3 regions of the Salmonella bongori NCTC 12419 genome follow, and region 2 is predicted to be linked to each of the others. Evidence: predicted binding sites of a transcription regulator. Region 2 holds the regulator's gene; each other region holds the start of a gene.
What was found. Region 2 encodes PhoB, which activates phosphate uptake and scavenging genes when phosphate is short. Its sites were predicted from a motif close to CTGTCATAAAACTGNCNNAT; they were not measured.
Positions count from the first base shown of each region.

Region 1: the regulator PhoB is predicted to act here: its motif matches at 2,022-2,041, upstream of opgB (phosphatidylglycerol--membrane-oligosaccharide glycerophosphotransferase).
Region 3: the regulator PhoB is predicted to act here: its motif matches at 1,575-1,594, upstream of glpT (glycerol-3-phosphate transporter).

Region 1 covers NC_015761.1:4,406,822-4,410,107, forward strand. Annotated here, with positions in the region: gene opgB (phosphatidylglycerol--membrane-oligosaccharide glycerophosphotransferase) at 1-2,008, opposite strand, end outside; gene SBG_RS20725 (DUF2501 domain-containing protein) at 2,292-2,768, opposite strand; gene dnaC (DNA replication protein DnaC) at 2,833-3,286, opposite strand, start outside.
Region 2 covers NC_015761.1:408,877-412,162, reverse strand. Annotated here, with positions in the region: gene phoR (phosphate regulon sensor histidine kinase PhoR) at 1-750, opposite strand, end outside; gene phoB (phosphate response regulator transcription factor PhoB) at 822-1,511, opposite strand; gene sbcD (exonuclease subunit SbcD) at 1,726-2,928, shown strand; gene sbcC (exonuclease subunit SbcC) at 2,925-3,286, shown strand, end outside.
Region 3 covers NC_015761.1:2,268,738-2,272,023, reverse strand. Annotated here, with positions in the region: gene glpA (anaerobic glycerol-3-phosphate dehydrogenase subunit A) at 1-1,452, opposite strand, end outside; gene glpT (glycerol-3-phosphate transporter) at 1,725-3,083, shown strand; gene glpQ (glycerophosphodiester phosphodiesterase) at 3,088-3,286, shown strand, end outside.

The DNA of each region.
Region 1 (3,286 bases), 460 kb from region 2:
CTTTATATTCGATTTTGACTTCATCGCCTAACTGCGCGTTTGACCAGCGTCCCCACGATTCCGGGCGCGATATGCCGCTAAATTGTTTGACCTCTTCCGGCGCGCCTGCCACGTTAAAAATGAAGCTGTCAGCTTTGTAACGGATGTCGTTATCAACAATTTTCAGCGTATCGACGTTGCCTTTGTAGCGCTGCATATCAATTATCGTATCTTTAAACGCGGTTTTGCCTTTCCACTGCGCTTTATCAACGTGCTGAACGATCTGTTGCCCACCAAGCTGCCCCTGTGAAACGCACCAATCGGTGGACAGCGCCAGTGCGGGCGCCCATAGCTGCGCCATCTTATAGCAGCGATCGATCCAGACAAAATTATCGCGCGGGGCGAAATCGGCAAGCTGGAAGCGAAGCGGGGCGGAGTACTCACTTTCCGGCAATGGTTCGACGCGTTTATCCGAAACGCGCAGTAGCAGCGGCAGGCGGAAGTGGCTGCCGGAAAACGCGATCATGTTCTTGTCCCGATCGATAGTGAACGCTTTCATCTCTTTCGGGAAATTCCACAGCCGGATGATATCCGGTTTCATCGCCAGTATCTTCTCTTTGCTGTTCAGGAATACTTCCGACAGCGACTGTCCGGAAAGGCTACTGCGTCCCAGACCGATAAAATTATCGCCGCCGAGGATATCCAGCACTGTTGCGCCGTTATCCATCGTGTTGCGTTTGACCGCCAGCGTCTCCTGCTGCGGTTTATCGCCGCGCAGAATAAAAAAGAGGTTGTTGCGATCCTGCTTATTCAGGTATTTCCAGGCCGTATTATTCATTGCCAGATGGTCGGAAGAGACCACGATGACAGTCTCTTTAAACCACGGCGACGCTTTGATTTTATTGATAAACTCAGCGATGTTTTCCTGGCTACAGCTTACGGCGCTAAAAGACTGGTTAGGCTTGCCGTCGTAATCGTAACGTTTACGGTTGCAGGTGCGCGAGATAAACCCATCCGGATGGTGAGTATCCACGGTTAGCGTAAACAGCGAGAACCGCTGACCGGAGCGGGAAAGTTCTTCAAATTTCTTCCATGCCTCGTTGAGCACCGTATCGTCGTAGAAGCCCCAGTCATTTCGATAAGACGGGTCTGCTACCACCGTTTTTAACTCGTCGGCACCGTAGAGATGATCAAACCCGTGCGATTTCAGGAACACGTCTTTCCCGGCGAACCGCAGATTAGCACCCTGCACGAAATAGTTCTGGTAGCCGGAATTTTTCAGTATGTCACCCAGACAGATATTCTGCGGGAAGAAACTGGACACCGACGCTGAAGCATTGCCTTCAAATGGCGCAAACAACGGAATACCGCACTGGGAAGCCACCATCCCCGCAATGGTATAGTCTGTTCCCGGCAGTTGCATGGTATGGCTGAAATCGAGTCCCGTGTTTTTCAGCGCACCCAATTCCGGCGTGAGATTGGGGAAGGTTTCATTATCAAAATAGGTTCGCTCCAGACTCTCGCCGTAGATATAGACCAGATTGAGCTTCGGATTAGGAATGGTTTTTGCCGGTTCTTTATAATAGGTAGCAAAATCCGGATCGCCATCGCGCGTTTGTGATTTTACCAGCTCTGTTATCTGGCGAAACGCAGGACTGGCATCAACCGAACCTAACGCCAGCAGTAACGCTAGAAGACTATAACCGACATGATGAGGATGGTGACGGCGGCGACGTAGTATCCATCCCAGCGCGCCGAACACGGCGACTAACGCAAGGACAATACCGACTCCCGGCAGAATATATTTGCCGATTCCCGCTCCCGTCAGGCTATTGGTGAGCGTATAAAGCACCGCGTCGTTGATACCGTCCCCGGTAAAATAGTCGCTGGCATAGAGAGTGATATTCAGAATGACAAAAAGCCCCAGCACCGTGAGCGTGGCGGCAAACCACCAGGTGTTACGGCCCGCCTTCCAGGCATATATCAGCACAGAAGCGAGAAACAGAGCGACGGAGAGTAACTCGGACAACTGACGATCCTCAATAAACCAGGTTTATGACTGGCAGGAAAAATTTTTTTAACAATGTAATAGCGATGTCACATTGCTGCAATTCTAATGACATTACACGGGGCTGTGATTCAGAATTAGTTTAGAATGTTGATTTTTTGATCGGCATCACTTCCCGACACAGCGGCTAATAACAGGAAAAAGCGGTGGGAAAAGCCGGATTAATGCCGCGCTGGCTGGCAAAGGGCCAAAACACGGCTTTTATCTGGGCGTCTCGTCGTTGTTCACGGACAGAAAAGCGCCGTCAGGAGAGGAAATTTAGCCCCTGCTGCAACACAAGATCACAGGCTTTGGTTTTCACCTTTTCCGCCAGCGGCGTACTGCCGATATTATTAAGGTTCAACTGCTGGCCGTCTTTCGTTTTGAGCAGCCCTTGCAGGCCGTCCAGGTAGTTAGTGTCCTGCTTCTGTTGCGCGGTATCTAACCCCAGCTTATTCAGAATCTGATCCTTAACATTCTCCGCATTGGTGGCGGACGCCAGTTTTTGTTTGGCGCAGTACTGCAAAATACCCGCAGCATTATTCATATTATCGGCGCTGAGCGACTGGGTGCCGCCGTTAAGCAGGCTGGTTAACGAAGAAAGCGACGTTCCACCCTGCTGAGCGCTTAACTGGCTCGCGGCGCTGGAAAGCGAATCCTGCCAGGAGGCGGCGATGCCGCTGGTGGAAATCAGTGCACTGGCGATTGCCGCGCCGCACAGAAAATATTTTGTTGTTTTCATGGTCATCCACCTGTGTTGTGCCAGTCAATCGCAGTATAGCTATAGCACTGGAATGCGCTGGAATTTAATATTCTTTACCCGTAACCCGACTGCGATAACTTTCCCAGGTAAAATTAACCCATAAGCTGTTACCGAGACGCATACGATCCATCACACGTTCGCCGAGCATTTTCGTCATCTCTTCCATATTGCTGTTCGTCAACATGCCTGTGGGGCGTTTTGACGAAGAACGACGATCGACGATCTGATTGATGATCACTTTTTCATAGCGGGATTCGGTCTGCACGCCGATCTCGTCGATCACCAACAGATCAACGTTACTAAGATCGTTAAGCAACTGCTCTTCGCTGGTTTCCCGGTTGCTGAATGTGTTTTTCATCGCAGACATAATATCCGCCACGGTGATAATCAGCACCGATTTTCCGCGCAGCAGCAGCTCATTACAGATCGCTGCGGCGAGATGATTTTTACCGGTTCCCGGTTTTCCGGAAAAGACAAAACTGGCGATATTCCCGTCA
Region 2 (3,286 bases):
CGTCTGCTCGCGCATTGTATGCAGCGCTTTCTCGCGCGTCGCCCCTTCCAGCGCCTGTTCCTGCATCATTTCCAGATACCCCTGCAGTACCGTCAAGGGCGTACGCAACTCATGGCTAACGTTGGCAAAAAAGTTACGCCTCGCCCCTTCGAGCTGGTGCATTTGCGTCACATCGCGCGCCACCATCAGGAGCTGCTTATCGGTATAGGGCATAACACGGATCTCCAGATGCCGCCCAGTATTCAGCACCAGATGGAGCGGACGGGTAAAATCCCGCGTTTTTAAATACTGCGTAAACTCAGGATAACGCAGCAGGTTGAGAATGTTCTGCCCGTTGTCATCCGGCCAGCGTAGCCCCAGTATCTGTTGCGCTAAACCATTACACCAAAAAATACCGCCCTCTTCCGTGGTCAGTACGACCGCATCAGGTAGCGACTCCGCGCCGCTGCGAAAGCGTTTAATTAAATTACCCAGCTCGCGGCGACGCTTTTTATTGCGTAATTGCATCTGGTGTAAACCGTATAACAACGGTTCCCAGCTTCCCCGTCCCGGCGGCGGCGTCATACTCCTGTCAACCCATAACCACCAGGAGAGACGTAATAAATTCCAGAAATGCCAGACAAGCAGCCCTGTCACCGCCGCCAGTAAAAACCATGGCAGATAACCCAAAAAAGCGCTAAGGATAAGCGCGGGGATGCAACAGAGCACCAGCTCCAGCACCAGCCTTTTCCATGACAGCCGTTCCAGCACGCGTCATACTCCCTCAAGAATGGAAAGCCTTCTCCGCCAGGAACACACTGGTTCTGCGGTCGGAAAAGGCATTAAAAGCGGGTCGAAAAACGATACCCTGTCCCGCGTACCGTTTGCACCATCCGGTCATGGCCGCTGTGCTCGAGCGCCTTACGCAAACGACGAATATGTACGTCGACAGTCCGGTCTTCGACGTACACATTGGTGCCCCAGACATGGTTAAGTAGCTGTTCACGACTGTAAACACGCTCCGGGTGCGTCATAAAGAAATGGAGTAATTTGAATTCGGTCGGCCCCATATCCAGCGGACTGTCGCCGGTCATCACACGGTGAGAGCCAGGATCGAGGCTCAATCCCTGCATCTCAATCACCTCTTCGACCGCCATCGGCGAGATTCGCCGCATAACGGCCTTAATGCGCGCCACCAGTTCTTTAGGGGAAAACGGCTTGGTAATGTAATCGTCGGCGCCGGTTTCCAGACCGCGCACGCGATCTTCTTCTTCCCCTCTTGCCGTCAGCATAACCACCGGAATATCCCGGGTCATAGCCTCACGTTTGAGATGTTTAATAAACTGTAGCCCTGACCCGCCGGGGAGCATCCAGTCAAGAAGGATGAGATCCGGCCAGGGTTCATTCAATTGACTCACTGCACTGTCATAATCTTCGGCTTCTACGGGCTGAAAGCCATTTTGCTCGAGCACGAAGCACACCATTTCACGAATCGGCGCTTCATCTTCTACGACCAGAATACGTCTCGCCATAATTTGCCCTGTTAGTCGTTAGTTATCAATGCCGCGCCATTATGCGTCAGATTTATGACAGATTTATGAAAAAAAGCAGCGGTATTGACTGCATGTTGATGATTTATGACACAGTTAAAACACTTCATGACAAAGTACAAACGATAAATTGCGCCCAAAAAGAGAGGAGATGACGTGTATAATCGCGCTCACGCTTTTTTTGCATGGAACCGTTATGCGCATCCTCCACACCTCTGACTGGCATCTGGGACAAAACTTTTACAGCAAAAGCCGCGCCGCGGAGCATCAGGCTTTTCTGGACTGGCTGCTGGATACCGCGCAATCCCACCAGGTGGATGCCATTATCGTCGCAGGCGATATCTTCGATACCGGTTCACCGCCAAGCTATGCCCGGGAACTTTATAACCGGTTTGTCGTCAATTTACAGCAAACAGGCTGCCATCTGGTGGTACTGGCCGGTAATCATGACTCCGTCGCCACGTTAAACGAGTCGCGTGAAATTTTGGCGTTTCTCAATACAACCGTGATCGCCAGCGCGGGCTATGCGCCGCGACTCCTTCATTGTCGCGATGGCTCGCCTGGTGCTGTACTGTGTCCTATTCCCTTTTTGCGCCCGCGCGACATTATCACCAGTCAGGCCGGATTGTCCGGCCACGAAAAACAGCAACAGCTTCTTCATGCGATCGCCGATTATTACCAGCAGCAGTACCAGCAAGCTTGCCAACTGCGCGGCGACAGGACGTTGCCAATTATTGCGACAGGGCATTTAACTACCGTCGGCGCCAGTAAAAGCGATGCGGTGCGCGACATTTATATCGGCACGCTGGATGCCTTTCCGGCACAGCATTTCCCGCCAGCGGATTATATCGCATTGGGACATATTCATCGCGCGCAATGTGTCGGCGGTACGGAGCATATCCGGTATTGCGGCTCCCCCATCGCACTCAGCTTTGATGAGTGCGGCAAAAGCAAATGTGTACACCTGGTGACGTTCGACGAGGGGAAATGGAAAAGCACCGAGAGTCTGCCCATTCCTGTAACTCAGCCGCTGGCGGTGTTAAAAGGCGATCTGGCGTCAATTACTGAACAGCTTGAGCAATGGCGCGGCGTGGAACAATCACCTCCCGTCTGGCTGGATATTGAAATCACTACCGATAACTATCTGCATGATATTCAGCGAAAAATTCAGGCACTAACGGAGTCCCTGCCGGTAGACGTGTTACTGGTGCGCCGTAGCCGCGAGCAGCGTGAACGCGCCCTGGCGAACGAACGTCGGGAAACGTTAAGCGAGCTGAGTGTAGAAGACGTTTTTGCGCGGCGCCTGGCGCTGGAAACATTAGACACTCCGCAACGAGAGCGCCTGAATCAGCTCTTTTCCACCACGCTCTACGCGCTGAACGAGGAGCATGAGGCATGAAAATTCTCAGTTTGCGGCTGAAAAATCTAAACTCGCTGAAAGGAGAATGGAAGGTCGACTTTACCGCCGAACCTTTTGCCAGTAATGGATTATTCGCCATTACCGGCCCGACCGGCGCAGGAAAAACAACCCTGCTTGATGCCATCTGCCTGGCGCTGTACCACGAAACGCCGCGCCTGAATACGGTATCGCAGTCGCAGAACGATTTAATGACACGCGATACGGCAGAGTGTCTGGCTGAAGTGGAATTTGAGGTCAAAGGCGAAGCCTGGCGCGCCTTCTGGAGCCAGAATCGCGCCCGTAATCAGCCTGACGGCAATCTACAAGCCCCGCGCGTAGAGCTGGCGCGCTGTTCAGA
Region 3 (3,286 bases), 1.9 Mb from region 2:
CTGCAATAGCCCGGCGGCGCGGCAGGCGCACAATTCGCCCTGGCAAGTGCCCATGCCTACGCGGGTGCGACGACGTAGATCCAGCAGGCTATTCACGGTTAAGTTTTCGACGGCATACTGTACTTCACCCGCCGTGACGGCCTCACATTCACAGACCAGACTACGATGCTGGCGGCCTTCGCTTAGCCATTCCGGCGTGCGATCGCCGTGCCGATAAACCGCCGATCCGCGTAGTGGCGCGGGAAGCGAGATAATACGTTTCAGTGTACGTTCTGTAGACTCTTTTGAGCCAGGCAGCGGCGTATCCGCCGTGGTGCAGGGGCGGGTATTGCCCAGCTTGCGGCATACAGCGTCGGTAGCCCATTCTGCCATCAGGCGATAAGTCATTAGCTTCCCGCCGGTAATGGTAATGAAGCCTTCAAGTCCATCGCGCTCGGCGTGGTCGAACAGGACAATACCGCGGCTGACGTTACGGCCGCTGGGATCGTCGTCACTGGCTACCAGCGGGCGGACGCCGGAATAAGCACGCAGAATACGCGTCTTAGCCATGATGGGGGCCAGTTTTTCCCCTTCACGTAACAGTATATCGACTTCCTCGGCGGTGACGCGGTTGCTGTCTATCTCGTTATAATCAATATGGGTAGACGTGGTGCCAATCAGCGAAATTGTATCGCCGGGCACCAGAATGTCGGCATCCGACGGCTTCCGGCAGCGGTTAATCACATGCTGATTGATTCGGTGATCCATGATCAACAACGACCCTTTTGCCGGGAACATGCGAATGTTTAAATCGGCATATTCAGCAATTCGTTGACCCCAGATACCAGCCGCATTAACCACCACTGGCGCATGGAACGTCTGGGTTTCGCCAGTGAGAGAGTTGCGCACATGAACGCCACAGATTGTTGCGCCTTCGCGAATAAGTCCGGTCACTTCATGCGCCGTCAACACGATGGCGCTATGTTCTCTGGCGTCCAGCATATTGGCGGCGGTGAGGCGGAAAGGGTCCACCGTGCCGTCCGGCACTTTTACCGCGCCGATAAGCGCAGGGTTGACGGAAGGCTCAATAAGGCGAGCCTGTTGCGGATCGATAGCTTCAGCGCGAATGCCTGCCGTTTCACAGGCGCGAATAAAGGTAGCCTGAAACGTAAGATCGTCTTCTGGTAATGTGATAAACAGACCATCCGTCGGTTCGACGCAATGACGGGCGATTCGTTTCAGGATCTGATTTTCGCTAATGCACTCGCGGGCGGATTCCGCGTCAGTAACTGCATAACGAGCGCCACTGTGCAGCAACCCGTGATTACGCCCGGTCGCGCCGGTCGCAATATCATGCCGTTCCACCAGGATGACGCGTAAACCGCGTAACGCGCAGTCACGGGCGATCCCTGCGCCTGTTGCTCCACCGCCAATGATAATCACGTCACTTGCTTGCGAGTCACGAGTTTTCATTGTTTTTCCTCACAGTTCGTTTTTTATCATTTAGCCATACAAAACATATGGAATGTTTGATTTCGCGCATAATCGCTCATTATTCGAAAATGAAACGTGATTTCGTGCGCCTTTCTGAACATTATTCATAAATCTGTAACAATATGTGCTCTAATTCACATTCATGAGACAAAACTTTACTTAACATCGCGGCCACACTGGGAGCAGCGGGATTGTTTGAACGAACTGCGGTGTTTACCTCTAAATAAAAGACGGGCCACGGAGGCTACAATATGTTGAGTATTTTTAAACCAGCGCCGCATAAAGCGCGCTTGCCAGCGGCGGAGATTGATCCGACCTATCGTCGGCTACGTTGGCAAATTTTCCTGGGGATATTCTTTGGCTATGCCGCGTATTATCTGGTGCGCAAGAACTTTGCTCTCGCCATGCCCTATCTGGTAGAACAGGGTTTTTCGCGCGGCGATCTGGGCTTTGCGTTGTCCGGAATTTCCATCGCTTATGGTTTTTCGAAATTTATTATGGGTTCGGTGTCCGATCGCTCGAATCCGCGCGTTTTCTTACCGGCAGGGTTGATTCTGGCCGCCGCTGTGATGTTGTTTATGGGCTTTGTGCCGTGGGCGACGTCCAGCATCGCCGTGATGTTTGTGCTGCTATTCCTTTGCGGTTGGTTCCAGGGGATGGGGTGGCCGCCGTGTGGCCGCACGATGGTACACTGGTGGTCGCAGAAAGAGCGCGGCGGGATTGTATCGGTCTGGAACTGTGCGCATAACGTCGGCGGTGGGATCCCGCCACTGTTATTCCTGCTGGGGATGGCCTGGTTTAACGACTGGAAAGCGGCGCTTTATATGCCGGCGTTTGGCGCCATCGTCGTGGCGCTGTTCGCTTTCGCGATGATGCGCGATACACCGCAATCCTGCGGTTTGCCGCCTATCGAAGAGTATAAAAACGACTATCCGGACGACTACAACGAAAAAGCAGAAGAAGAGCTTACGGCGAAGCAAATCTTCATGCAGTACGTACTGCCGAACAAATTACTGTGGTATATCGCTATTGCGAACGTGTTTGTTTACTTACTGCGCTACGGTATCCTCGACTGGTCACCGACCTATCTGAAAGAAGTGAAGCACTTCGCTCTGGATAAATCCTCATGGGCATATTTCCTCTATGAATATGCCGGTATTCCAGGCACTCTGCTGTGTGGCTGGATGTCAGACAAAGTATTCCGTGGCAACCGTGGCGCGACGGGCGTCTTCTTTATGACCCTGGTGACTATTGCGACCATCGTTTACTGGATGAACCCGGCTGGCAACCCAACCGTTGATATGATTTGTATGATCGTTATCGGCTTCCTGATTTACGGCCCGGTGATGCTGATAGGTCTTCATGCGCTGGAACTGGCGCCGAAAAAAGCGGCGGGTACGGCGGCGGGCTTTACCGGTCTGTTTGGCTATCTGGGCGGTTCTGTCGCTGCAAGCGCCATTGTGGGTTATACCGTTGATTTCTTCGGTTGGGATGGCGGCTTTATGGTGATGATTGGCGGCAGCATTCTGGCGGTAATCCTGCTGGTGGTCGTGATGATTGGCGAAAAACGCCATCATGATGAGCTGCAGTTAAAACGCAACGGAGGCTAATAACATGAAAACCACACTGAAAAACCTGAGCGTGGCGTTGATGTTGGCAGGAATGGTAATCGGAAGCGGCGCCGTGGCGGCTGAAAAAGTCGTCATTGCCCACCGTGGCGCCAGCGGTTATCTACCGGAGCATACGCTACCTGCGAAAGCGATGGCGTATGCGCAAGGAGCAGATTACCTTGAACAGGATTTGGTAATGACAA